DNA from 3 places in the Cupriavidus sp. 01L45 genome. Region 3 is predicted to be linked to each of the others. Evidence: predicted binding sites of a transcription regulator. Region 3 holds the regulator's gene; each other region holds the start of a gene.
The links. The regulator FNR, encoded in region 3, switches genes on or off when oxygen is low (the NO sensors DNR and NnrR bind a similar motif). The targets are predictions, from matches to a motif close to TTGATNNNNATCAA.
Positions count from the first base shown of each region.

Region 1: AC1DT6_RS35890 (oxygen-binding di-iron domain-containing protein) is a predicted target of FNR. The motif match lies at 2,768-2,781, and genes of this name have one in related genera.
Region 2: AC1DT6_RS37645 (DASS family sodium-coupled anion symporter) is a predicted target of FNR. The motif match lies at 3,523-3,536, and genes of this name have one in related genera.

Region 1 covers NZ_JBFTSG010000074.1:26,168-36,619, reverse strand. The annotation lists gene AC1DT6_RS35905 (LysR family transcriptional regulator) at 1-216, shown strand, start outside; gene AC1DT6_RS35900 (LysR family transcriptional regulator) at 239-1,150, opposite strand; gene gstA (glutathione transferase GstA) at 1,288-1,914, shown strand; gene AC1DT6_RS35890 (oxygen-binding di-iron domain-containing protein) at 1,924-2,715, opposite strand; gene AC1DT6_RS35885 (glutathione peroxidase) at 2,896-3,534, opposite strand; gene AC1DT6_RS35880 (MDR family MFS transporter) at 3,635-5,125, opposite strand; gene AC1DT6_RS35875 (AraC family transcriptional regulator) at 5,610-6,626, opposite strand; gene AC1DT6_RS35870 (long-chain fatty acid--CoA ligase) at 6,701-8,416, opposite strand; gene AC1DT6_RS35865 (Bug family tripartite tricarboxylate transporter substrate binding protein) at 8,482-9,471, opposite strand; gene AC1DT6_RS35860 (beta-keto acid cleavage family enzyme) at 9,760-10,452, shown strand, end outside.
Region 2 covers NZ_JBFTSG010000086.1:283-6,264, forward strand. The annotation lists gene AC1DT6_RS37635 (transglycosylase domain-containing protein) at 1-654, opposite strand, end outside; gene AC1DT6_RS37640 (Ldh family oxidoreductase) at 702-1,754, opposite strand; gene AC1DT6_RS37645 (DASS family sodium-coupled anion symporter) at 1,768-3,294, opposite strand; gene AC1DT6_RS37650 (RNA-binding protein) at 3,675-3,929, shown strand; gene AC1DT6_RS37655 (tyrosine-protein phosphatase) at 3,964-4,779, shown strand; gene AC1DT6_RS37660 (acetate/propionate family kinase) at 4,801-5,982, opposite strand, start outside.
Region 3 covers NZ_JBFTSG010000021.1:20,632-28,056, reverse strand. The annotation lists gene ccoP (cytochrome-c oxidase, cbb3-type subunit III) at 1-363, shown strand, start outside; gene ccoG (cytochrome c oxidase accessory protein CcoG) at 413-1,906, shown strand; gene AC1DT6_RS16295 (FixH family protein) at 1,931-2,146, shown strand; gene AC1DT6_RS16290 (hypothetical protein) at 2,149-2,394, shown strand; gene fnr (fumarate/nitrate reduction transcriptional regulator Fnr) at 2,556-3,281, opposite strand; gene AC1DT6_RS16280 (sulfite exporter TauE/SafE family protein) at 3,568-4,326, shown strand; gene scpB (SMC-Scp complex subunit ScpB) at 4,913-5,965, shown strand; gene rluB (23S rRNA pseudouridine(2605) synthase RluB) at 5,971-7,425, shown strand, end outside.

The DNA.
Region 1 (10,452 bases), on a different contig from region 3:
CTGTGGCAATCGATCCGCGCCGGACTGGGCGTGGGTTTTGCCGCGCGTTATATCGCCGCCGGGGATCCGCGCGTGCGGATCGTGCTGCCGGAGCTGACGATCCCGCCGTTGCCGGTCTGGCTCACCGTGCATCGGGAGATCCGCGGCAGCGCGCGCATCCGCGCGGTCTACGATTTTCTCGCGAGCGCCATTCCCGCCGCGCTGGCATCGGCGTAAGCCGCAGGGAGCGTGGCCCGTCTCAATCGTCGAGCCTGACATGCTCCGCAAGATGGCCGACCACGGTGGCGATGCGTCGCAGATGCCGCGACTCGGGATGCGTCAGCAGCCAAAGGTCCGTCTCGCACTCGTCCAGCGGGCCGCTGAGCGCCACCAATTTGCCGCTGCGCCGGCCCATCATCAGCGAGACGACGCCGGCACCAAGTCCGGCCTCCACCGCTTCCACCACGCCGGCAATGCTGTTGACGCGGTACTGTGGCGTCACCCGCGGCAGGTGCTTGCGCCGCCAGCGCACCGAAGGGTGATCGGGCATGGCCTCATCGGGCGCGATCCAGGGCAGGGCGGATAGCGCGGCCGCGTCGAACGGCGCGCCCGGCTCCGGGACCGGCACGCCAGCCGACTCGGCCAGTTCGCGCGATACGAACACCGCCACGCGCAAGCGGCCGAGGCATTTGCCGATCAGGTGATCGGGCGGCCGCCGCGTGGCGCGCACGGCGATGTCGGCATCGCGCCTGGTCAGGCTGACCAGCTCGTTGGTGGCGATCAGCTCGAAGCTCAGCCCCGGATGGCGGCGGCCGAGCGGCGCCAGCGCCGGCAGCACCATGCCGTGCAGCACGGTATCGGTGGTGGTGATACGCACCAGGCCCGATACCGTGCCCGCCGTTACCGAGGCATGCGCGCGCGCCGCTTCCAGCTCGGCCTCGATGCGCTCGGCATGCTGGGCGAACTGCTGCGCCAGTTCCGTTGCCAGGTAGCCCGAGCGGCTGCGCTCGAACAGGCGCCGGCCCAGGCCTTTCTCGATGCGCTGCAGCGCGCGGAACACCGTGGAGGCATCAAGCCCGAGCCGGCGCCCGGCTTCGGCCAGCGTGGCGCCGCGCACCAGCGCAAGCACGATGTCCAGGTCGGGAGAGGAGAGTTGATATGGCATGTTCATTGCAAATTTGCAGTCATGACTTGCGCTCACGCGCATTGTGATTGCATCACTGCAATCCTAGACTGCCTGCACAGCCACCACAAGCCGTGGCGGCGAAACCCGAAACGCCGAACCATTCCACCTCCAAGGACAACCCGATGAAGCTCTACTACACCCCTGGCGCCTGCTCGCTGGCCGTCCATATCGCGCTGCGCGAAGCCGGCCTGCCGTTCACCCTCGCCAAGGTCGACCTGGCCACGCACAAGCTGGCCGAGCCGGAGCACGGCAGCGATGACTTCTACGCGGTCAGCCCGCGCGGTTATGTGCCGCTGCTGCAGCTGGACGACGGCTCGCGCCATACCGAGGCGGCATCGCTGCTGCAATACGTGGCGGACCTCGCTCCGGCCAGGGCGCTGCTGCCGGCCGCCGGCACCAGGGAGCGCCTGGAAGCGGTGGGCTGGCTGACGCTGGTCTCCACCGAGCTGCACAAGGTCTTCAGCCCGTGGCTGTGGCACAAGGAAACCGCCGAGAGCACGCGCGAGGCATGCATGGCCAAGGTGGCCACGCGCTTCGCCGAACTCGACAAGCACCTGGCCACCCGCGATTTCCTGGCCGGCAGGCAGTTCACCGTGGCCGACGCCTACTGCTTCGCCATCGTCAACTGGGCCAATATCCTCCACATGCCGCTCAACCCCTATCCCGCGCTGCAGTCCTACCTGTCGCGCGTGGCGGCGCGCCCCAAGGTGCATGAGGCGCTGGTGGCCGAAGGGCTGGCGCGCGACTGATGGCGCGGATCAGGCTGCCGCGGCGGTGAAGGGCGGCAGCCTGTAATTGTCCTGGCTCAGCAGGTCCAGCCCGCACTCGAGCGTCGACACCCAGTCGATGAACTGCGCCACCATGGCCTTGCCGCGAAATGACGGACCGTGCTGCGGCACGATCCACTCGATATCCAGTTCGCGCGCCATATTGGCCCACAGCCGGCAGGCACGGTTGCCGCTCATATAGCGCTGGTGGAACGGCAGCATGGCGTGCGTGTGGGCGGCAAAATCCTCCACCACCGTGCCCGCCTCCCGCGCGCTGGTCATGGCCGCGCCAAGGTCGCCGGAGAACAGGATCTTGCTGACCGGATCGTAGAACTGGAAGTTGCCTTCCGAGTGCAGGAAATGCGCCGGCACCGCCAGCAGCGTGCAGTTGCCCAGCGGCACCGGCATGCCGGCGTCGGGGATGGTGACGATGCGCCCTTCCGTCTTGCCGGCCTGGCAGAAATGCGGCAGGAAGCGCGCCCACACGCGCGAGATCAGGATGCGGCTGCCGGAGGCGGTAAGCCAGCGCCCGAGCGAGGCGACGATATCCGGATCGGCATGCGAGGCCAGCACGTAGTCGAGCTGCTTGGGCGGAAAGTAGCGGCTGATGGCAAGGTACAACTCGCCGTAGGTCATGTGCCCGCCGGGATCGATCAGCGCGCCGTGGCCGTGATCGACGATCAGGAACTGGTTGGTCTGCACCACCTCGCCGTGCTCTTCCTCGACCAGGTCGGAAAACAGCAGGCACGTATGCCCGCCGGCGTCGTATAGCGTGATGGCCATCGTCTGTCTCTCCCCAAAGCGGCGAAAGTAGCGATGGCGGCGCTTGCGCGGCTTGACGCCGGTCAATTAGTGGTCGAATCGGTCCCCGATGCAGCGGGTCCGGTCACGCCGGAGGGCGGAAAGGCGCGCCGTTCCCGTACCCGCCGCCTGCGGGCACCGCTCTGGAACGGCGCCGATTGCCTAGCGCGCGCCGTCCAGCAGTTGCTCGATCTTGCCGACGAACTGCCGGTCGTCCGGCTTGGTCATGCTGTTATAGCTGCCCACCACCTGGCCATTGCGGTCGATCACATACTTGTAGAAATTCCACTTCGGCGTGGTGCCTGACTGCCTGGCCAGCAGCGCGTACATGGGGTTGGCATCGCTGCCGCGCACATGCGACTTGCCGAGCATCGGGAATTTCACGCCGTAGGTGTTGTAGCAAAAGTCCGCGATCTCTTTGGAAGACCCGGGCTCCTGCGAGAAATCGTTCGAGGGGAAACCCAGCACCACCAGCCCGCGTTCGCGGTACTTGGCGTACAGCGCCTCCAGCCCTTCGTACTGCGGGGTGAAGCCGCAGTAGCTGGCGGTGTTGACCACCACCACGACCTTGCCGGCGTACTGGCAGAGGTCCTGCGGTGCCTCGTCCTGCAAGCGGGGGAACTTGAAGTTCAGCGATGCCGGGCAGGCGCCGGCCGGTTTCGCCGCGCCGGCGGCCGGGGCATCCGCGGCCCGCGCGAGACGCGGCGTGGCGACGACAGCTGCGGCGCCGGCCAGGATCAACGCGCCAGTCAAGGCGGTACGTTGCAAGGCGCGTGAGCGTTGAACGGGAAGACGGCGCATGAACGGGACTCCAGAAGTGGTCTGTCCGTAGTCTACGCCGTTGGCCGCCGGTTGGATGCGGGCGTTGTGCCGGGCGCGGCCCGTGCCGCCTCCCGCCCGCTTACTCCATCGCCAGCGTGGCCGCGTGCTCGGTCACGCTGCTGCGCAGTTCCACGTCCGGCATGCGGCGCACGATCGCCAGCGCCAGCAGGGCGGCGACGGCGCCCACGGCGAAGATCAGCTGGAAGCCCGACTCCACGCCGCCCGTCAGCACGTCCCGCACCGCGGGCGAAAGATGGGCCAGCGCCTCGCTGCCGTGGCGCAGCGCGCCCAGGTCCAGGACCTGGCTCACGCCGGAAGCCTGCAGCGCATTGCGGAACTCCAGCGTCAGCAAGGTGCCGGCCAGCGCACCGCCAAAGGCGCTGCCGAGCGAACGCAGCACCAGCAGCGCGCCGGTGCCGGCGCCGGTATCGCGGCGCTCCAGCACGTTCTGCACCGTCATCAGGGTGCCCACCATCGCCATGCCCAGCCCCACGCCGGCCACCGTCATCGCCAGCAGCACCAGCACCAGCGGCGTGCCGGGCGATACCGCCACCAGCGCCAGCAGGCCAAGCGCCGCCGCGATGAAACCGCCGGTGAGGATGCCGCGCATCCGCCCCAGGCGCGGCGCCAGCCCGGCCACGATAAAGTTGCCCGCCACCGTGGACAGCAGGAACGGCACCACCAGCAGGCCGGATTCCGAAGCATCGGCGCCGCGCACCAGCTGGAAATGCAGCGGCAAGGCGAAGATGCACAGGAAGATATTCAGCGCCGCCATCGCGGACGCCGCCACGCCCAGCACATAGGCGCGGTTGCGGAACAGCCGCGGCGGCAACATCGGATCCGCCGCGCGGCGCTCCTGCCAGACCAGCGCGGCCGTTGCCGCCACTGCCAGCAGGGCCAGGCCGGCGATCTCCGGCGACAGCCAGGCATAGACATCGCCGCCCCAGCTCATCGCCAGCAGGAAGGCCACGATGGAAACGGTCAGCAGCAACGCGCCGCCCCAGTCCACCCGCGCGGCGCCGCCGCGCGCCTGCAACTGGCTCAGGCCGCGATGGCACATGAACATCGCCAGCAGTCCCAGCGGCACATTGATCCAGAACAGCCAGCGCCACGAGAGATGATCCGAAGTCCAGCCGCCGACCAGCGGACCGGCGATGGAAGCCACCGCCCACACCGTAGCCAGGTAGCCCTGGTAACGCCCGCGCTGGCGCGGCGCCACCACATCGGCAATGGCCGCCTGCGCCAGCGACATCAGGCCCCCGCCGCCAATGCCCTGCAGCGCGCGGAACAGGATCAACTGCTCCAGCGAGGCCGCCATCGCGCACGCCACCGAAGCCAGGATGAACAGCGCGATCGCCAGCATCAGCAGCCGCCGCCGGCCGTACGTGTCGGACAACTTGCCGTACAGCGGCGTGGAAACCGTGGAAGTGATCAGGTAGGCCGTCACGATCCACGACAGGTGGCCAAAGCCGTTCAGGTCGTTGGCAATCGCCGGCACGGCCGGGATCACCACGGTCTGGTCCAGTGCCGCCAGCAGGATGCACAGGACGATCCCGCCGATCACGCGCATGATGGCCTGGTGGCTCAGGGTAGGGGTAGGGACAGGAGTGGCAACGGAGGAAGAAGGCGAAGCGGAAACAGACATCGAAAGGCAGCCGGCACGTAAGCATGAGTAGCCAGCGTTGCGCCCAACGGCAAACAAGTCACACTCTTTGTCCGCTTACAGCGTGGAACATGGCCACAAGATTGAATTCAGCTGATTGAACGCGTACCCAGTGCTGCGCGACGGAGGTGCTGCCGGTAGCAGCAGAGGCCACATGGGCGGCTCGGGAAGGGCCAATTCAGTGAACGCATAATTATATGCGGAGACTGAATATCGAGTGCGGGGCTAAGTTGGTTTGTGATGCGGCGTGGCGTGAGCGTCTTGCCGGATCATGGGTGCTTTTTTCCCGTTCTCCCCGCTATCGGGCAGGAAATTGGCGAGAAGCCGCATGCGGAAAGGCGCTGGCATTTTTTTGCCGTACCCGTTCCAGCATAAGCGGCGCCTGCGGTGGTCACGCCCCGGCAGCCACCCGCTTGCGCCAGTCCGAGACGCTGCAGCCAAAGGCGGCGTGGAACCAGTGACTGAAACTGCTCTGCGCGGAAAAGCCCAGCAGCCCGGCGACCTCGCCGATCGGCAGGTCGCTCTCTTGCAGGTGGCGCATCACCAGTTCCGAGCGCACCTGCTTGAGCAGGACTGAGAATGTCAGCCCTTCCGCGCTGAGGTAGCGGTGCAGCGTGCGGCGATCGACGCGCAGAAGATGCGCCACCTGCTGGGTAATGCAGCGTCCTCCCGGGAGCAAGGCCAGGATCAGCTCCCGGCACGATTCGCGGACGCCTTCATCGCGGTGCCGCAGCGCCGCCTCCAGGTAGTCCCGCGCGAAGCGCGCGGCGCCCGGATTGTCGGGCGTGCGCGGCATCTGCAGATCGGCCGCCGCGCAGACCAGGCCGTTGAATGGCTGATTGAACATCGGGCTGCGCCCGAAGAAGGCGCGGTGCGCCGACGCATCGACCGGCGGGCGATGCGTGAAGCAAACCTCCAGCGGCCGCCACTTGGGACCGATCAGCTCGCGCAGAATGCGGAATTTCACGCCGACCGCCAGTTCCATCGCCTGCCGCGTGGCCAGTCCGGGGCTGGGCAGAAGCTCTTCACGAATGATGACGGACTGGCCGGCGTCCTCGATACGCGTGATCAGCGTAGCGCTAAGCAGTTTCAGGTAGCGGCACAAGGTGTCGAGCGCCTGCCGCGGGGTCGGCTCTTCCTTCAGCACCAGGCTGATGGGCCCCAGGTTGGAGAAGGTGCGCCGCGCCGCCAGGCGCAGGGCAAGGTCTTCCACGCCGGTGGCGCGCGCGGTGACTTCGAGCAATTCGCGCACGGCGTGGCTGGGGATTGGCGTCTCGGGATTTTCGAGCAGCCGCGCCGACAGCCCCACCCCTCGCAGGAAGGCGTGGGGATCGCGCCCGAGCGACTCCACCAGCTCGATGTAGCCGTTCAGGCTGGCACTGCGAATCAGTTTACCGACGTGTTGCATAGGTTCCGCCAATGCCTCGGCGCACCCCGACGATGCGCCGCACCTGCTGCACTTGCTGCGCATTGCTCGTTGCGTTATGACTTTCCACTGGCCGCGCTACGGCTTTTTTCCAGCTCCTGCAGCTGTCGCCACATCACTTTGCCCGTGCTGGACCTGGGCAGCGCATCGACGAATTCCACCACGCGTGGATACTTGTAGGCTGCCATGTTTTTCCTGGCCCAATCGATGATCTCTTCCGGCGTCGTGTCCTTCGCGGTGGATTTGAGCACCACCAGGGCTTTTACTGTCTCCCCGCGATAGGCGTCATGGGTGCCGATGATGCAGGCATCCTGTACAGCGGGGTGCTTGTATAACAGGTTCTCGACTTCCGAGGGCCATACCTTGAAGCCGGACACGTTGATCATCCGCTTGAGGCGATCCGTGATGAAGTAGTACCCATCCCCATCCACGGTGCCCAGATCGCCGGTCCGGAAGTAGGTTCGTCCTTCCAGTTCGATGAAGGCATCCCGTGTAGCGTCGGGCTTTCCCCAATAGCCCTTGAACACCTGCGGTCCGCTGACGATGATCTCGCCGACTTCGCCGACCGGCAATACCTTGAGCGTCGTCGGGTCGATTACGCGGGCTTCCGTATTGAAGGTCGGCAAACCGAGACATTGCTGTTTGGGCCGATGGCTCGGATTGTTGTGTGTTGCGGCCATTGTTTCCGACAGCCCGTATCCTTCCAGGTAACTGAGCCCGAACTGTTGTTTCAGACGTTCTGCGACCGCTTGCGGCATGGCCGCGCCTCCGCCCCCAACGTGGCGCAGGGTTGTGAGATTGAATTGCTCGAGATTCGCGCTTGCAAGGAGATCGATCACCATGGTTGGATTGCCCATCCAGTGGGTAACGCCATGCTGCGAGATAAGCCGGCCCGCGGCCTCGCGATCCCAGCGTGGCAGCATCACAATCGTAGCCCCGCAATAGATCGGTGCGTTCATGCCATGCTGCATGCCGCTCACGTGAAACAATGGCAATACCGAAAGGACGACCGATCCGGCCTCGCATGCCGACCAGATGCCATTGCCGATCGCGTTATGCATGACGGATCGATGCGTATGGATGCACCCTTTGGGCGCGCCCGTGGTGCCAGAGGTATAGGGCATGACAGCCATGTCGTCGGCTTCGGCGTCATCTCGTGCGGGGACGCAGCCCGCTGCGAGCGCGTCAGACCAAAGCGACACCTTGCCGGCAGCCCACGCAGGCTGTTCGTACTGCGCCGTCATCCACGCCGGCAGCGAAGGCTCGGGGGCTGCATCGGCAGCAAGCAGGTCCGCCGCATAGCGGGTCATCAGCACGCATTGAATTTGGCCAGCCGACAGCAGGTCCGCGCTAATCCCTGTATCGAAGGCGTCCGCGGCGCACACGACCACCCGGGCCGCGCTATCCGTAGCGTAATGACGGAATTCGTCGGCCTTGTTCATTGGGTTGACCGGCACGACAACCGCTCCGGCACGCAGGATGGCGTAGTAGGCGACGATGAACTGCGGGCAGTTCTGCATATACAGCAACACCCGGTCGCCTTTCCTGACGCCGGCTTCGTGCTGAAGCCATCCCGCAATGGCCATCGCTTGCGCATGCAGATCGCGAAAGCTCACCGCATGGCCATGGCAATGGATTGCGGTCTTGCCGGGAAAACGCCGCGTGGTGACTTCCAGGTTGTACCAGATGGACGTTTCCGGCGACACAATCCCGTCCGACCCCTTACCGGAATTTACGTGCGCCGGTGGAAAATCCGGCCTTGCGTGCAACATCGCTTACTCCCCCTCTTTCTTGACACTCTGCTTGAGCCCCCGCCAGCGCTGCCGCGTCTGGATCTTCATTCGGGCTTGAAGTTGATCGAGCGCAATAGCTTGCCCTGCCGTTCGTAGGATTCGCGCACGTCTACGGAAAGCTCTTCGCTGGTAGCCGGTGAACCGACTTCCATGCCAAGGTCTTCGATCTTCTGCCGGATCTCGCGCGATTGCATCGCCTTGAGCGTGGCGTCGCGCATCTTGGCCACCGCGGCTGGCGGTACGCCCGGCGCCGACCAGAGCGCCATCCAGCTGACCTCCTTGAGGTCGGGAAATCCCAGTTCGGCGAAGGTCGGAAGATCAGGCAGCGCGGGGATCCGCTTGGGGTAGGCAATGGCAAATGCCCTGAGCTTTCCTGACTTGATGAACGGAAGCGAAGTTGCCGGACCGTCGAACATGAGCGGAACGTGCCCCCCCATCACGTCTTGCAGCGCAGGCGGCGACCCCTTGTAGCTCACGGTGCCCGTCGTCAGTCCGGCAAGGCGATTGAATTGCACGCCGATGGTCTGGCCACGCAGGCCGACACCGAAATTCGCATAGTCGACCCTACCCGGATTCGCTTTGACATACGTGATCAGTTCCCCGAGGTTTTTCGCGGGCAGGCCGGGATGGCCGATGAGCACGAGACCCTGCCGGGTAAGCTGCGCAATCGGAACAATGTCCTTGAACGGATCGTAAGACACATGCATGGCGTGGGGCACTTCCGAGGCAATGCCCTTTTGAATCAGCAGGAATGTGTATCCGTCCCGTGGCGCCGACAGCAGGCCGTGGACGCCGATGGTTCCCGCCGCGCCGGCTTTGTTGTCGACGATCACGGTCTGTCCAAGCGGGCTTTGCAGCGCATTCGCGAAGAGGCGCGCCACGATATCGGCCGTGCCGCCCGGCGGTGCGGCAACGATGATCCGCACAGGCTTGGCCGGCCACTCGGCGGCATTCGCCGCTGGCGCGGTCGACAGCAGTGGGACGACTGCAATCGCGAGCGCCAGCGTCTGGCGTGCAATCAGGGGGATGCGCATGTCTCGCTCCAGTTGTGTTGGTAGAGTCTCTTGGCTCCTGGGCCAACCGGCATGCTTCGATGCTGCGGCCCGGCTCTGATATGGCCTTCGGGCAAATTCTAGTGGGCTCGCTCATCCGGGCGCTTTGCATCGCACGACAGAATCTTGCGGATCGCGACAACCGGTGTGCCGGCTGGCCCTTGTCCCAAGTAAGCAATTGAATGTCCCGGATTAGCAAGCGGGAATGGCTTGTGCCCAAGATACTCAGGGGACCAAACCGATAGCAGCCCTTCCCCCTGGAGAACCACCATGAATTTCCTCGACGGCCACTTCTTCCCCGAAAACCAGCAGCCCCTGATCATCACGGCCGCGCCCTATGCACCCGGCTGGTTGCCTGACGACTTTCCCGAGGACATCCCGGTCACGATGGAAGACCAGATCCAGAAGGCGGTGGACTGCTACAACGCCGGTGCCACGGTGCTGCACCTGCACGTGCGTGAACTCGATGGCCGGGGCAGCAAGCGCTTGTCCAAGTTCAACGAACTGATCGCCGGCGTGCGCAAGGCGGTGCCCGAGATGATCATCCAGGTCGGCGGTTCCATCTCCTTCGCCCCCGAGAACGATGGCCAGGCCGCCAAGTGGCTGTCTGACGATACCCGCCACATGCTGGCCGACCTGGAGCCCACGCCGGACCAGGTCACGGTGACCGTCAACACCTCGCAAATGAACGTCACCGATCAGGCCGAGGATGCGGATTTCGCGGGCACCTCGCGCGCGAACCCTGCCATCTTCGGCGCCTACAAGGAAATGACAGTGCCTGCGCAGCCAGGATGGGTGGAGGAGCACGTCCGCCGCCTGACGGCCAAGGGCATCCAGAGTGCATTCCAGTGCTACAACCTCAACAGCTTCGAGTCGGTGGAGCGGTTGATGCGCCGCGGCTTCTACAAAGGCCCGCTGGTCATGAACTGGGTGGCCATCGCCGGCGGCATGGATACGCCCAAT
Region 2 (5,982 bases), on a different contig from region 3:
CCCTCTCCCAATCCTCCCCAACTCCATCATCCGCAACAAGATATAAGCCTGCCGCTGCCGCGCCCGCCGGGGATTCACCACCGGATTATTCGCCGAAGGCGCCTTGGGCAACCCGGCCAGCATCGCACATTCGGCCAGCGTCAGCTCCGCCACCGGCTTGCCAAAGTAAGTCTCGGCCGCCTCGGCAAAACCATAAGCTCCCTGCCCAAGGTACACCTTGTTCATATAGACCTCGAGGATCTCGTCCTTGCTCAAGGCATGCTCGATGCGATAGGCCAGCAGCACCTCGTACAGCTTGCGCGTGTAGGTCTTCTCCCGCGAGAGAAAGAAATTGCGCGCCACCTGCATGGTGATTGTGGAAGCGCCCTGCGAAAGTTCATCCGACAAGTTGGCCACGCCGGCGCGTATCACGCCGACATAGTCGATGCCGTCATGCAGGTAGAAACGCTCGTCCTCGATGGCCACCACCGCCTGCGTGAGCTTGGGCGGTATCTCGCCGATGGGCACGTAGCCCGGCGACTGGCGGAAAGCGGTGAGCGCGTCCAGCGTGGGCAGCTGGCGCTGAGCGACGAGCACGGCGAGCGTGCCGAGCAGGGCTGTGCCCAGTGTCAGCAGCAGCACCAGCTTGAGAAAATTCGACCAGAGGCGTTCCATGGGCAGTATTGTGCCAGCACCGGCCCGGCACCAGCCCGGTGCCGGAATCAGCCCGCCGGCAGCGTCACGCCCAGTTCCTTCGCCAGCGTCTCCAGGTTGCGCCAGATCGCCGGGTTGACCTCCAGGTGCGTGGTGGTGAGCGCCCGGTTGGCGGCTTCGAACTCGCCGGGATATTGCACGCCGCCGAAGCCGGGAGCGGGCGGCGTGTCGTGCAGGTAATTGACGAACGCCTCCACCTCGGCGCTCTGCCAGCTCAGCCCCAGGTCCAGTTCCGGATTCATCAGCACCGCGAACATATTGTTGGTGGCCACGCCGCCGCGCGGGTTTTCCGGCTGGATGGTGCCGCCGCCGGAGAGTACGCCAGCGAGCAGCTCGGCCACCACGCCCAGCGCATAGCCCTTGTGTCCGCCGAAGGGCAGCAGCGCGCCCGGATGCTCGCCGAACATGGTGGAGGCATCGGTGGTGGGGTTGCCGTCGGCATCGATGATGCTGTTTTCCGGCGCGGGCTCGCCCTTCTCCGCCAGCACGCGCGCCTTGTTGATGGCGATCGCGCTGGTGGCGATATCTACCACCAGCGGCGGGCGGCCGTTGGGCATGGGCCCGGCGAAGCACAGCGGGTTGGTGGTCAGCCGCGCCGCGCGGCCGCCATAGGGCGCCACTGCCGGCGCGCGGTTGATCACGTTGGTGAAGCTCAGCAGCACGAAGCGTTCCTTCGCCACCATCTCGCCGAAGTGGCCCATGCGGCCGAGATGGTGCGAGCGGCGCAGCGTGACGATGCAGTGGCCGTGCTGGCGCACCCGTTCGATCGCGGTCTCGATGACGGTCTTGCCCACGTGCTGGCCGAAGCCGCCGTTGCCGTCGAACACCAGCAGGCTGCCACGGTCGAGCACGCATTCGGCGCGGCCGGCGGGGTTGACGTTGCCGCCTGCGAGCGAGCGCCGGTAGTTGGGCAGGATCGACAGGCCGTGGCTGGTATAGCCGCAGCGGTCGGCTTCGACCAGGTGTTCGGCCACGTCGTCGGCGATATCGGCCGGCACGCCCTGCGCTGCCAGCAGGTCGCGGGCGAGCTGGAGGGCGGATTGCAGTGTGATTTTCGTCATGCGTCCCGTCCCTTCAGATCCAGCCCAGCCAGCGCCAGTAGGTGGCGGCGAACAGCAGCATCATGGCGTAGCCGATCAGCGTGACGGGAATGCCGACCCTGGCGAACTGCTTGCCGTTGAAGGTGTCCGTGCCCAGGCACACCATGTTCTGCGGCGCGTTGATCGGGAGGATAAAGCCGAAGCTCACAGTGAAGCCGAGCAGCATTGTCAGCCCGATCTTGTTGATATCGCCTGGCAGCGTCTGCAGCACCGAGATCAGGATCGGCAGCAGCGCGGCGGTGAGCGCGGTGGCGCTGGCAAAGCCCAGGTGGATCAGGATCAGGAAGGCCGCAAGGATCGCGAACACCAGGATCGGCCCCTGCGTGGCGAGCCCGGAGTGCGTCACCACGAACTTGCCCAGCCATTGTCCGGCCTGCGTGGTGAGCAGCGCGGTGCCCAGGCTGATGCCCACGCCGAACACGATCAGCGTGCCCCACGGCGTGCGCTGCTGCATGGTCTTCCAGTCCATCACGCCGATGCGCGGCATCATCAGGATCACCAGGCCGACGAAGGTGACGGTGGCGGTGTCGAACTGATGCAGCTTGCCTTCCGTGGCCCAGAACAGGAGCAGCCCGATGGACACCGCGGCGAGCCGCTTCTGCGGGCCGGTCATCGGGCCCAGCCCGGCTAGTTCCTTTTGCACGGCTTCCTTGCCGCCGGGGATGGCTTCGGTCTCGGCAGGCAGCAGGAAGCGCACCAGGAAATACAGCACCACCGACATCGCGACGGCCCACGGCGCGCCGGCGATCAGCCATTGCAGCCAGGTGATGCGCTCGCCCAGCAGCTTGTCCATGAAGCCGACCGTCAGCAGGTTCTGCGCGGCGGCGGTCTGGATGCCGACGTTCCAGATGCTGGTGGCCATGGCCACCGTGATCATGATGCCGGCGGCGATGTTCGATTTCTTGTCGACCCCGAAGGCCGCGATGATGCCCATCATGATCGGCACCACGCAGGCGCTGCGCGCGGTGGCGCTCGGCACCACCAGCGACAGCAGGATGGTCACCGCGATGCTGCCGATCAGGATGCGCCGGGTGCTGGTGCCGATGGCCGACAGCGTCACCAGCGCGATGCGCCGGTCAAGCCCGGTCACGGTCATGGCCGCCGAGATGAACAGCGCGGCGGCAACCAGCGCCAGCGCGGTATTGGAGAAGCCGGCCAGCGCCATGCCGAGGGCGCGCGATGTGCCGTATTGCGTGGACGGGTCCGTCACCGTGGGCGCGAAGCCGATCAGCGCGGCCATCAGCGACGTGATCATGATGGCGCTGGCTTCGTAGGAGACCGCTTCGGTGATCCACACCACGATGGCGAAGGCGAGGATAGCCAGCATGCGATGGCCCGCCACCGGCAGGTCCGCGGGCAGCGGCAGGGCAAGGATGCCGATCAGCACCACGGCGGCGGCGTAGAGCCCCCATGGTGTCTGCTTCTTCGGCGTGGCTTGCGGCGTGGCGGGCACGCCGGGGGCGGAGGGGACGGTCTGGGTCGGAGTGCGAGAGTCTGTCATCGCTTTCCCTTGGGTTGTCTTGTTGATCGTTGGCTCAACACGGGATGGCGGACGTCACGCGCGGGCAAGAATGCTAGCCGGTGACTGGCTTGATGGCGGCGTCGTTCGTTCGGTCTTCCGTGAAGACTGGCGGATGCGCAGGCCGGCTTTTGGCCGGGTTGCAGCGTTCGACATGGGGAAATTATCGTGCCGGCCAACAGCGTATGTCGAGGCCGGATCACGGCTCGCATGATCAGGATCAAGGAGAGGGCTCGCGCCGGGAAATTACCGTGTGCGGTGGGGTCCTACTTTCAGATCGTTGCAGTACAAGGGCTGGCGGGCGGTGTCCCGCGGGCGTTAACGCCCGCCTGCGCGGTGATCTGAAAAAAATGGAGCACATGATGAAGGTTTTGGTGAGAGGGCTACATGCCGGAGTCGACGCAGCCAGGCTGCGTGAAGCGCTGGCCGCTTACGTGAGCGTCAAGGACGTCGAGCTGATCTGTGAGGGCGATGGCTCACATCCCTGGGCCTGGGTCGACCTGGACCTGGACGATGTGGACCCGATGAGCGTGTGGAAACTGGTGGCAATGCTCGATCGCCGTTATATTGCTGGCTGCCATACGCGCTGGCATGTGCCGGCCTATCGCGCGCGATGAGACGCGCGCAACCCAACCACAGGGCAGGGAAACAATGCAGGGATTGTTCGCGTGGCGCCGCCACGCCATCATGGCGGACGCGCCATCACTAGGTACCGGCGTGCCCGGCACCGCACCGCTGGTGCTGGAAAACGTTGTCAATATCCGCGATCTCGGCGGCCTTCCCACGCGGGACGGCCATCGCGTGCGCGCCGGCAAGCTGTTTCGCAGCGGCAACCCGGGCCTGGCCAGCGCCGCCGACATGGAGCGGCTGCGCGCCTTGCAACTGGACGCGGTGATCGATTTCCGTTCGCCCGGAGAAAAGTCGGCCGCGGAGAGCCCCTTCGGCCAGGCCTTCCGCTGGGTAGCCACGCCGGTGCTGGAGGGCAGCATGTCGATGGCCGAACTGATGCCGCGCCTGCGCGAAGGCAGCGCGGCGCAGACGGAGGCCTTCATGCTGGAGGTCTACGGCGATTTCCCGCGCAAGTACCAGGCTGCCTTCGGCGGCTTCCTGAAGCTCGCGGAGCAGGGCGGCAACCTGCTGTACCACTGCACCGCGGGCAAGGACCGCACCGGCTTTGCCTCGCTGTTGTTGCTGGCGGGCCTGGGCGTGGAGCGCGATACCATCATGGCCAACTACCTGGAGTCGAATCACCGGAACCAGGGCTTCAACCAGAAGATGAGCGCCGGCGCGGCGCAGTTCGGCGTCGATCCCGCGGTGATGTGGCCGTTGCTGGAGGTGAAGGCGTCTTACCTGGAAGCTTCCATGCAGGCCATCGAGCAGGAATACGGCGGCATCGACGCGTACCTGGGCGAGGTGCTCAAAGTGGATGCGGAGCGGTTGCGCCGGGCGTACCTGGTGCGGGCGTAGCGCGTTCCCGGCGCGGAGGCGCTACGTCCCCACGCCTTGCTCCTTCATGATCCGCGCGGTATTCAGCGCGATCATGCCCTCCTCGTCGGTGGGCAGCACCAGCACCGGCACACGGCTGTTATCGCGGCTGATGCGTTGCCGGTTCTCGCCGTTCGCGCCGGCGTCCAGGTCGATGCCGAACAGGTCCGCCAGCCGCGCGCAGATCTTCTCGCGCACCGGCGGTGAGTTCGCGCCGATACCGGCGGTGAACACCAGCGCGTCGAGGCCGCCCAGCGTGGTGGCGAGCTTGCCGATCTCCTGCGCCGCACGGTACGCATAGAAATCGATGGCCAGGCGCGCGCGCGGCGTGTCGCTGTCCAGCAGTGCGCGCATATCGCTGCTGATGCCCGACAAGCCCTTGAGCCCCGATTCCTGGTACAGCATGGTCTCGATGTCCTTGGTGCTCATGCCTTGCTGCGACAGCCACAGGATGGCGCCGGCATCGATGGCGCCGCAGCGCGTGCCCATCGGCAGGCCGTCGAGCGCGGTCAGGCCCATGGTGGATTCCACGCTGCGCCCCTCGCGCATGGCGCACAGGCTGGCGCCGTTGCCCAGGTGCGCCACGATCACGCGGCCGGCGGCCAGGTCGGGCGCTACCTGCTGCAGGCGGCGCGCGATGTATTCGTAGGACAGGCCATGGAATCCGTAGCGGCGGATGCCGCGCTCGAAGTATTCGTAGGGCAGCGCCAGCAGTTGCGCCAGCGTATCGTGCCCGGCGTGGAAGGCGGTGTCGAAGCAGGCCACCTGCAGCAGCGACGGCGCGGCGGCGCGCACCGCGCGGATCGCCGTCAGGTTGTGCGGTTGATGCAGCGGCGCCAGCGGCACCAGCGCTTCGAGCTTGCCGATCACTTCGTCATCGATCTTCACCGCCGCGGAAAAATCCGCGCCGCCGTGGACCACGCGATGGCCGATCGCCACTGGCGGCGCGTCGCGCAGGCCGATGCTGAGCACCAGCCGGATCAGGCGGAAGGCCGCGTCGTGATCGGCGACCTGGTCCACCGGGAAGCGTTCGTCGGCTACCACGCGGCCGTCCGCCATCTTCGCGGTCAGGCGGGGCGAGACGCCGATGCCTTCGATCTGCCCGTGCGCGCTGAGCACCGGGTTGATGTCGGTGTTGGCGTGCGCGGCATCGGGCACCGCATAGACGGAGACCTTGACGCTCGA
Region 3 (7,425 bases):
TTCGCTTCGACCATCGACGGCAAACTGGCCGGCGACGTGGCGCAATACGTTCGTTCGCTGTCAGGCTTGTCTTCCGATCCGATTCGCGCCTCGCGTGGCGAAAGCACATTCAAGTCCACGTGCGCGGCCTGCCATGGCTCTTCCGGCAAGGGTAACCAGGCGCTCGGTGCGCCCAACCTGTCGGACAAGGTCTGGCTGTACGGCAGTTCGGAGGCAAACATCGTCGACGCCATCCTGAAGGGTCACAACAACCACATGCCGGCACACGAGGAAATCCTGACGCCGGAGCGCATCCGCATGCTGACGGCCTATGTCTGGGGACTGTCGAACAATGGGGCAGCCCCCGCGGGGAGCGGGCAATGAACGGCGACGCCAGCATGTGGAGCCTGCGTGCCGCTGGGGGTGATCGCCCATGAATGCCCCGGAACCGGAACCGCTGAGAAAGCACGGAGCCGCCTGGGGGCCTCTGCGGGAGCCCGCATCCGCCACGGGGGATGGGGAAACCTCGGATGAAACCCTGTACGAAGTCCGCCGCAAGATCTATCCGCGCTCAGTCACAGGGGCGTTTTCGAGCTGGCGGGTCTGGATGGTGGTCCTGACCCAGCTGTTCTTCTATGGCATGCCCTGGCTGCAATGGAACGGCCGCCAGGCCATGTTGTTCGATCTCGGCGCGCGCAAGTTCTACATCTTCGGCTTGGTGCTCTGGCCGCAGGATGTGATCTACCTGTCCGTGCTGCTGGTGATTTCCGCGCTCTCGCTGTTCCTGTTCACGGCGATCGCGGGTCGCCTGTTCTGCGGCTATGCCTGTCCGCAGACGGTGTACACAGAAATCTTCATGTGGATCGAGCGGCATGTGGAAGGCGATCGCTTTGCCCGCATCCGCCTGGATGGCGATCCGTGGAGCGCGCGCAAGCTGCGGCTCAAGGCCACCAAGCACACGCTCTGGATCGTGATCGCGCTATGGACCGGCTTTACCTTCGTCGGGTACTTTTCGCCCATTCGCGAGTTGGGCGGCCACGTGCTCAGCCTGTCGCTGGGGCCGTGGCAAACGTTCTGGATGCTGTTCTACGCCTTCGCCACCTGGGGCAACGCCGGCTTCATGCGCGAGCAGGTGTGCAAGTACATGTGTCCTTATGCACGCTTCCAGAGCGTGATGGTCGATCGCGACACGTATGTGGTGACGTATGACGTGGGCCGCGGCGAGCCGCGCGGCAGCCGCTCGCGCAAGGTGGACCACCAGGCCGCCGGCATGGGCGATTGCGTGAACTGCAGCATCTGCGTGCAGGTCTGCCCCACCGGCATCGATATTCGCGACGGCCTGCAGTACGACTGCATCGGTTGCGGCGCCTGCATCGACGCCTGCAACCAGGTCATGGACAAGATGGCGTATCCGCGCGGGCTGATCCGCTACACCTCGGAGAACGCCATGCGCAGCGTGCTGCCCGAGGCGGAGGCGCGCAAGCGTCTGTTCCGGCCGCGCACGGTGGTGTACTCCGTGATCTGGCTGGCCCTGGTTGCCGGCTTCACGGTGTCGCTGGCCATGCGCACACCGCTCAAGGTCGATATCATCCGCGACCGCGGCGCGCTGGGCAGGGAAGTGGAGGGACGCTGGATCGAGAACGTGTATCGCCTGCAACTGATCAACACGACCGAGGCGCCGATGCATGTGGCCATTCGCGCGGACAGTGATGACCTGAAGGGCCTGGCCGTGGAATACGATCACGCTGCCGGCAATCTCGAGCCCACCTCAAACCGCCTGATTCCGATTCGCGTGCGCGTGCCGATCGAAGCCGCTGGCCAGGGCACCCACAAGATCCAGGTGACGGTCACTGCGACAGGAGATGACAGTGGGGGCGGTGCGGAAATCAGCCAGGGCACCAGCTTCATCGTACCGCGCAATCTTTGAACCGAGAAATCTAGAGGAGGCCTGATGATGCAGCAAAGCAATCCCTGGTGGAAGGAACCCTGGCCATGGCTGCTGATGAGCGGGCCCTTGCTGGCGATGGTGGCCTGCGGGGTCACGATCTGGCTGGCCATGACGCACCCGGACCCGCCCGTTGTCGATGGCGTATCGCGGCACGGGTTGGTGGTCGAGAAGACGGGTATCGGGCGGCAGGCTGAGCCGGCCACGGCGCAGGCGAGGTGACCATGAGACTGCGCTGGCTGATGTGGGTGCTATGGCCCGGCTTCCTGGTAGCCGGGCTGACGACCGCCCTGGTGTTTTCGATGGTCGATCCCGGCGATCTGCGCTTCTTCGGACAGCCGGTCGAGGCGTCGCGGGAGGCGGTTTACACCGTGGGCTTCCTGGTCGCGTGGGTGCTTTGTTCGTTGTCGAGCGGCCTGACGCTTTACACCATGCCCACGCGGCTGGCGGAGACAGACGAACTGGAGTGAGCGCGATGCGCGTCTTCGCGCCGCGGGGCAGGGGGCGGCGGAGCAGGAGTGTCGTGACCAGGCCGGCGCGACGTGGTATTGGCACCACGCAAGGAAGGCAAGGCGGCTGCCAATGCCGCGGGAGCCGGGAAACTCCGCGCGGCCGGTCGATGCCTGCCGGACTAGCAGGACTTGTTGATGATCTGCTTGATGCCTGTCATGTCGACCAGCTTGACGTGCCGCTGGCGGATCTGGATCAGCCCGGCTTCCGCAAAACGGGAGAACAGGCGGCTGACGGTTTCGAGCTTGAGCCCGAGGTAGCTGCCGATCTCCTCGCGGCTCATGCGCAGCACGAACTCGGAGGCCGAATAGCCGCGCGCGGAAAGGCGCTCCGAAAGGTTGATCAGGAAGGCGGCAAGCCGCTCTTCGGCGCGCATCGAGCCCAGCGTGATCAGCATCACCTGGTCCTGCGAGATTTCCTTGCTCATCAGCCGCATGAACTGATGTTGCAACGACGGGAGCGCACCGGACAGCGACTGGAGGTCGCCGAAGCGCACCACGCAAACTTCGGTATCCTCAAGGGCGGTGGCGTCGGACGCGTGCTGCATTTCGCCAAGGCCGTCGAGCCCGACGACTTCGCCGGGGAGGTGGAAGCCCGTGATCTGCGAGCGGCCATCTTCCATCGTCAGGTGGGTTTTGAGCGTGCCGAAGCGGATCGCATAGACGGCGGTGAGCGGATCGCCGAGGCGGTACAGGGTCTCGCCCTTGCGTACGCGCACGCGCTCCTGCACCAGCGAATCCATTTTTTCGAGGTCCTGCTGCGACATGCCGACGGGCAGGCAGAGCTGTCCCAGCGAGCAAGTGGAGCAGCGGGGCGACATCTCGGTAATGGGAATGGATGTTAGCAATTGGGGCCTGTCGGTTTAGCGCAATCACTCAAGCGCGTGTGGCAGGCGCATTGAGTTGAAAGCTTGACGTTGAGAGCTGTCGGTTGGAAGCGCTATCCACATTAGCCTGGCGCGGGTCTGGCGGGGCCTGCCATCTGCGTGGCGCCGCCTGCCGTGCCCGTCGTCATGATTTGCGATTGCGCGGATGTGCGCGGGCGCTGGGCTTCATGTTGATAGCGCCTCTTGGAGTCGCGGGGGCGCGTAGGGCGCATTTTACCGCGCCAGGCGATGTGATTGGGAGGAGAAGTTGACCGTAGGCGTGCTCTTCAGCGTTTTTACCCTGGCTTTGCTAGGTGGTGTGCATTGCGCGGCCATGTGTGGCGGCATTGCGCTTGCGGCCGAGCAAGGCGGCACGGCCCGTGTGCCGGCCACCATCCTGCGCCGGCCAGGCCACTGGCTGCTCGAACTCCTGGTGATGCATGCCGGGCGGCTGAGCATGTATGCGCTGTTGGGCGCCTTGCTGGGTACCCTGGGCGCCGGTGTGTGGAAGGCCCAGTACTTGCCGCTGCAGCGCTGGCTGTTCGGAATCGGCAGCATGATGCTGGTGATGTCGGGATTATGGATGTTGCGTGGGCGCGCCGTGGGGGCTGGCTGGCTGGAGCGGTTTGCCGCGCGCGGCGCTGGCGGTTTGCTCCGTTTTCTTGCCGCCGTGGGCGTGCGCCTGGCGCCCTTGGGCCTGCCACAGGGGCGGCTGCTGCGCCGCTACGGCATGGGGCTGGCCTGGGGGCTGGTACCATGCGGCATGGTCTATGGCGCCCTGGCGATGGCGCTGCTGGCCGGGAACGCCCCTTCGGGTGCGCTGGTGATGGCCGTGTTCGGACTGGGCACTTTGCCAAACCTGTTGGTTATCTCGGGCCTGTCCGGCTACCTCAGGCAGTGGTCGYGCCGCCCGGCGGTACGTACCCTTGCCGGTTTGGCAGTGGCTGCCTTTGGTGTCGTCGGGGTGGCGCGCGCGCTGCTTTTGCCAGAGACGCTGGCCGCGCACGGCTTCTGTCTGGTCTTCTGATACGCCGCTTCATGGCGCATTACGCACTTTGTCGGGCAGATGCCTGTGTGAATCGGTTGCAGGTTTGCCAGGGAATGCCATACAATCGCAAGAACAGCGATATCGCGCAGCGTATTTCATCGTGGCATCGTCAGGTAGCATTCGCACTCGGGGATGCATGCCAGGAACCCTCCAGCACGTATTACCGCCAGGGACCGTTCCCAATCCGCCGTCCGGTTCAAAAGATTATTTGGTTCAAAAGACCAGCCACGGCAGGGCGGGGTGAAATAGGCCAAGCAGGCCCGATATCCGTATTTTTCTTGCACCCGGAGCGACGGACGTCGTGCCGGACAGGTCCGCCACATCAGGGGGAAGGCGCGACGCAAGGGCTCCGTCGACCGGCAGGTAAAGCCGGTGGCCGGGCGATCTCCTGCCGGGCAGGTCCGGCACCCGATGCAAAAAAGAAAGCGCACGACTGCATGCATCAAGCATTGTGGTTGGCTGCGCGGTCAGATGGCGGTGGCAATTCCAACCGCTGAACCCGCAATCTCCAGTGCGTCCGGGTTTGTCCGGGGCGCAGGTGCAAAGACAGGCTGCACGCAATCACATGAATACCCAAGAGGCGAAGATCGTCCTCGAGACCGCGCTGATTTGTGCGCAGGAACCCTTGCGCGTCAATGACTTGCGCCGGCTTTTTGCCGACGACGTCGGTGCCGACACCATTCGGGTGCTGCTGGAAGAGTTGCGCCGCGACTGGGAGCAGCGCGGCGTGGAACTCGTGGCGCTGGCCAGCGGCTGGCGCTTTCAGAGCCGCCCCGTCATGCGCGAATACCTGGACCGGCTGAATCCTGAAAAGCCGCCGAAATATTCCCGCGCGGTCATGGAGACGCTGGCGATCATCGCCTACCGGCAGCCGGTCACCCGGGGCGATATCGAGGAAATCCGCGGTGTTGCGGTGAGCACCGAAGTCGTGAAGAAGCTCGAGGACCGTAGCTGGATCGAGGTGATCGGCTACCGCGACGTACCGGGCCGGCCGGCCTTGTACGCTACCACCAAGAACTTCCTTGATGACCTTGGCCTGCGCTCGCTAGATGAGTTGCCGCCGCTGGAGGATGTCCAGGCGCAGACGCAAGCCGCGCTGCTGAACCAGGAGCCCATAGATTTCGAGGCCCTGGGCACTGTGCCCGCTTTGCCGGCCGGAAGCGACGAAGAAGCGTTCGCGGAGGCCGGCGAGGAGCCTGCGGGCGGCGCTGGCGCTGCCGTCGCCGATGTGTCCAATGCTGGCGAATTGACCCGCTCCGTCCCCGGTGTCCTCGATGCCGGTGCCACGGATGGCATCGCCGAACTGGTGGAAGCATTTGAAAAGAAGGACGCCTCGGTGCAAGCGCAAGCCGTGCCCGAGGCTGAAGTACCCGCGGTGTCCGAGCCGGATGATGGGCCGGAGAGCGAACTGGTGTCCGCCGGGCCCATGGGGGCGCGGCTTGACGGCACAGCCGTGGAGGATGCCGTCGACGACGGCGAAGCAAATGAGCAAACGGAAGCACCCGCCAACGGTTACCACGAGCAAGTGGCCTCCGGCGAGCAGGAGTCCGAAGTCCCGGGGGCGTCCAAGACGAATCCGGCGCACCCCAGCGAGCACGACGAGCGCGTGTCCAACTGAACACCATGCAACATCCGAATGTGAATACCTTGTCCGATTCTGTTGATCAAGACGTCCGCCAGGCGGATACGCCGGCCGGCGATGCCGGCAATGGCGCCGAAGGCGCGCCGCGCCGCAAGGGCCTGCGCCGTGGCCTGCGCAATCTGGTGGCCACGCGCCGCCAGGCCACGCAGGACCGCGATGGCGGGCGTGCCGCGGAAGGCGATGCACTTGCCTTCGCTGGCGGTCCGGACGCGGGAGCCGCACCGGACGCGCAATCCGCGCGTGGCGATGGCGTGAGAAAGGGGCGTACGCGCGGCAAGCGCAAGCCCGCCGAAGGCGAGTCCGTGCAGGCCGGCGAGCAGCAGGGCGAACGCCCGGCGCCGCGAGGCCGCCGCGCGTTCGGCGGCGACACTGCCGAAGGTGCGAGCGAAACCGGCGGCGAAGCCGCTGGAGAGCGCCAGCGCGACGGTGCCCGCGCCAACTCCAACGGCGCGCGCAAGCGCAAGCCGCAGCAAGGCCAGCAGCCGCAGGGCGCGGCCAGGCGCGGCAGTGCCGAGGGGCAGCAGGGTGGCCCGCGCCAGGCAAGCAAAGGAAACAAAGGCAGGGGCGGCACGCAGCGCCAGGCTCCGGGCGTGCCCGAGAAGGCCCCCGCGGCTGCAGCCGCAGGTGGCGAAGACCTGTTTCGTTTCGTCATCTCCGGCCAGTACGACCAGGAAGATACCAGCGGTGTGCGTGCCAAGGTAAAGCCGGTGCGCGAGCTCTCGGCCGATGACGATGCGCCCAAGCTGCACAAAGTGCTCGCCGAGGGCGGCCTGGGTTCGCGCCGCGAGATGGAGGAGCTGATCCTGCAGGGGCGCGTTTCTGTCAATGGCCTGCCGGCCCATATTGGACAACGCATCCTGCCGGCCGATCAGGTCCGCGTCAACGGCAAGCTGATCCATCGCCGTGTGTCGACCAAGCCGCCGCGCGTGCTGCTTTACCACAAGCCGGCGGGCGAGATCGTCAGCCAGTCGGATCCGGAAGGCCGTCCGACCGTGTTCGACAGCCTGCCGCGCATCAAGGCAGGGAAATGGGTGGCCGTGGGCCGCCTGGACTTCAACACCGAAGGGCTGCTGATCTTTACCTCCTCGGGCGATATCGCCAACAAGTTCATGCATCCGCGCTACGGCGTGGAGCGCGAGTATGCGGTCCGCACGCTGGGCGAGCTGGCGGAGGCGGATCGCCAGCGCCTGCTGCATGGCATCAAGCTTGACGATGGTGAAGCCAATTTCCTGCGCATCGCCGACGGCGGTGGCGAGGGCATCAACCACTGGTATCACGTCGCGCTGACCGAAGGCCGCAATCGCGAAGTGCGCCGCATGTTCGAGGCCGTCGGCCTGACCGTGTCGCGCCTGATTCGCACCCGGTACGGTCAGTTCCTGCTGCCCCGCGGCCTTAAGCGCGGCCGCTGGCAGGAACTCGCCGCGGATGACGTGCGC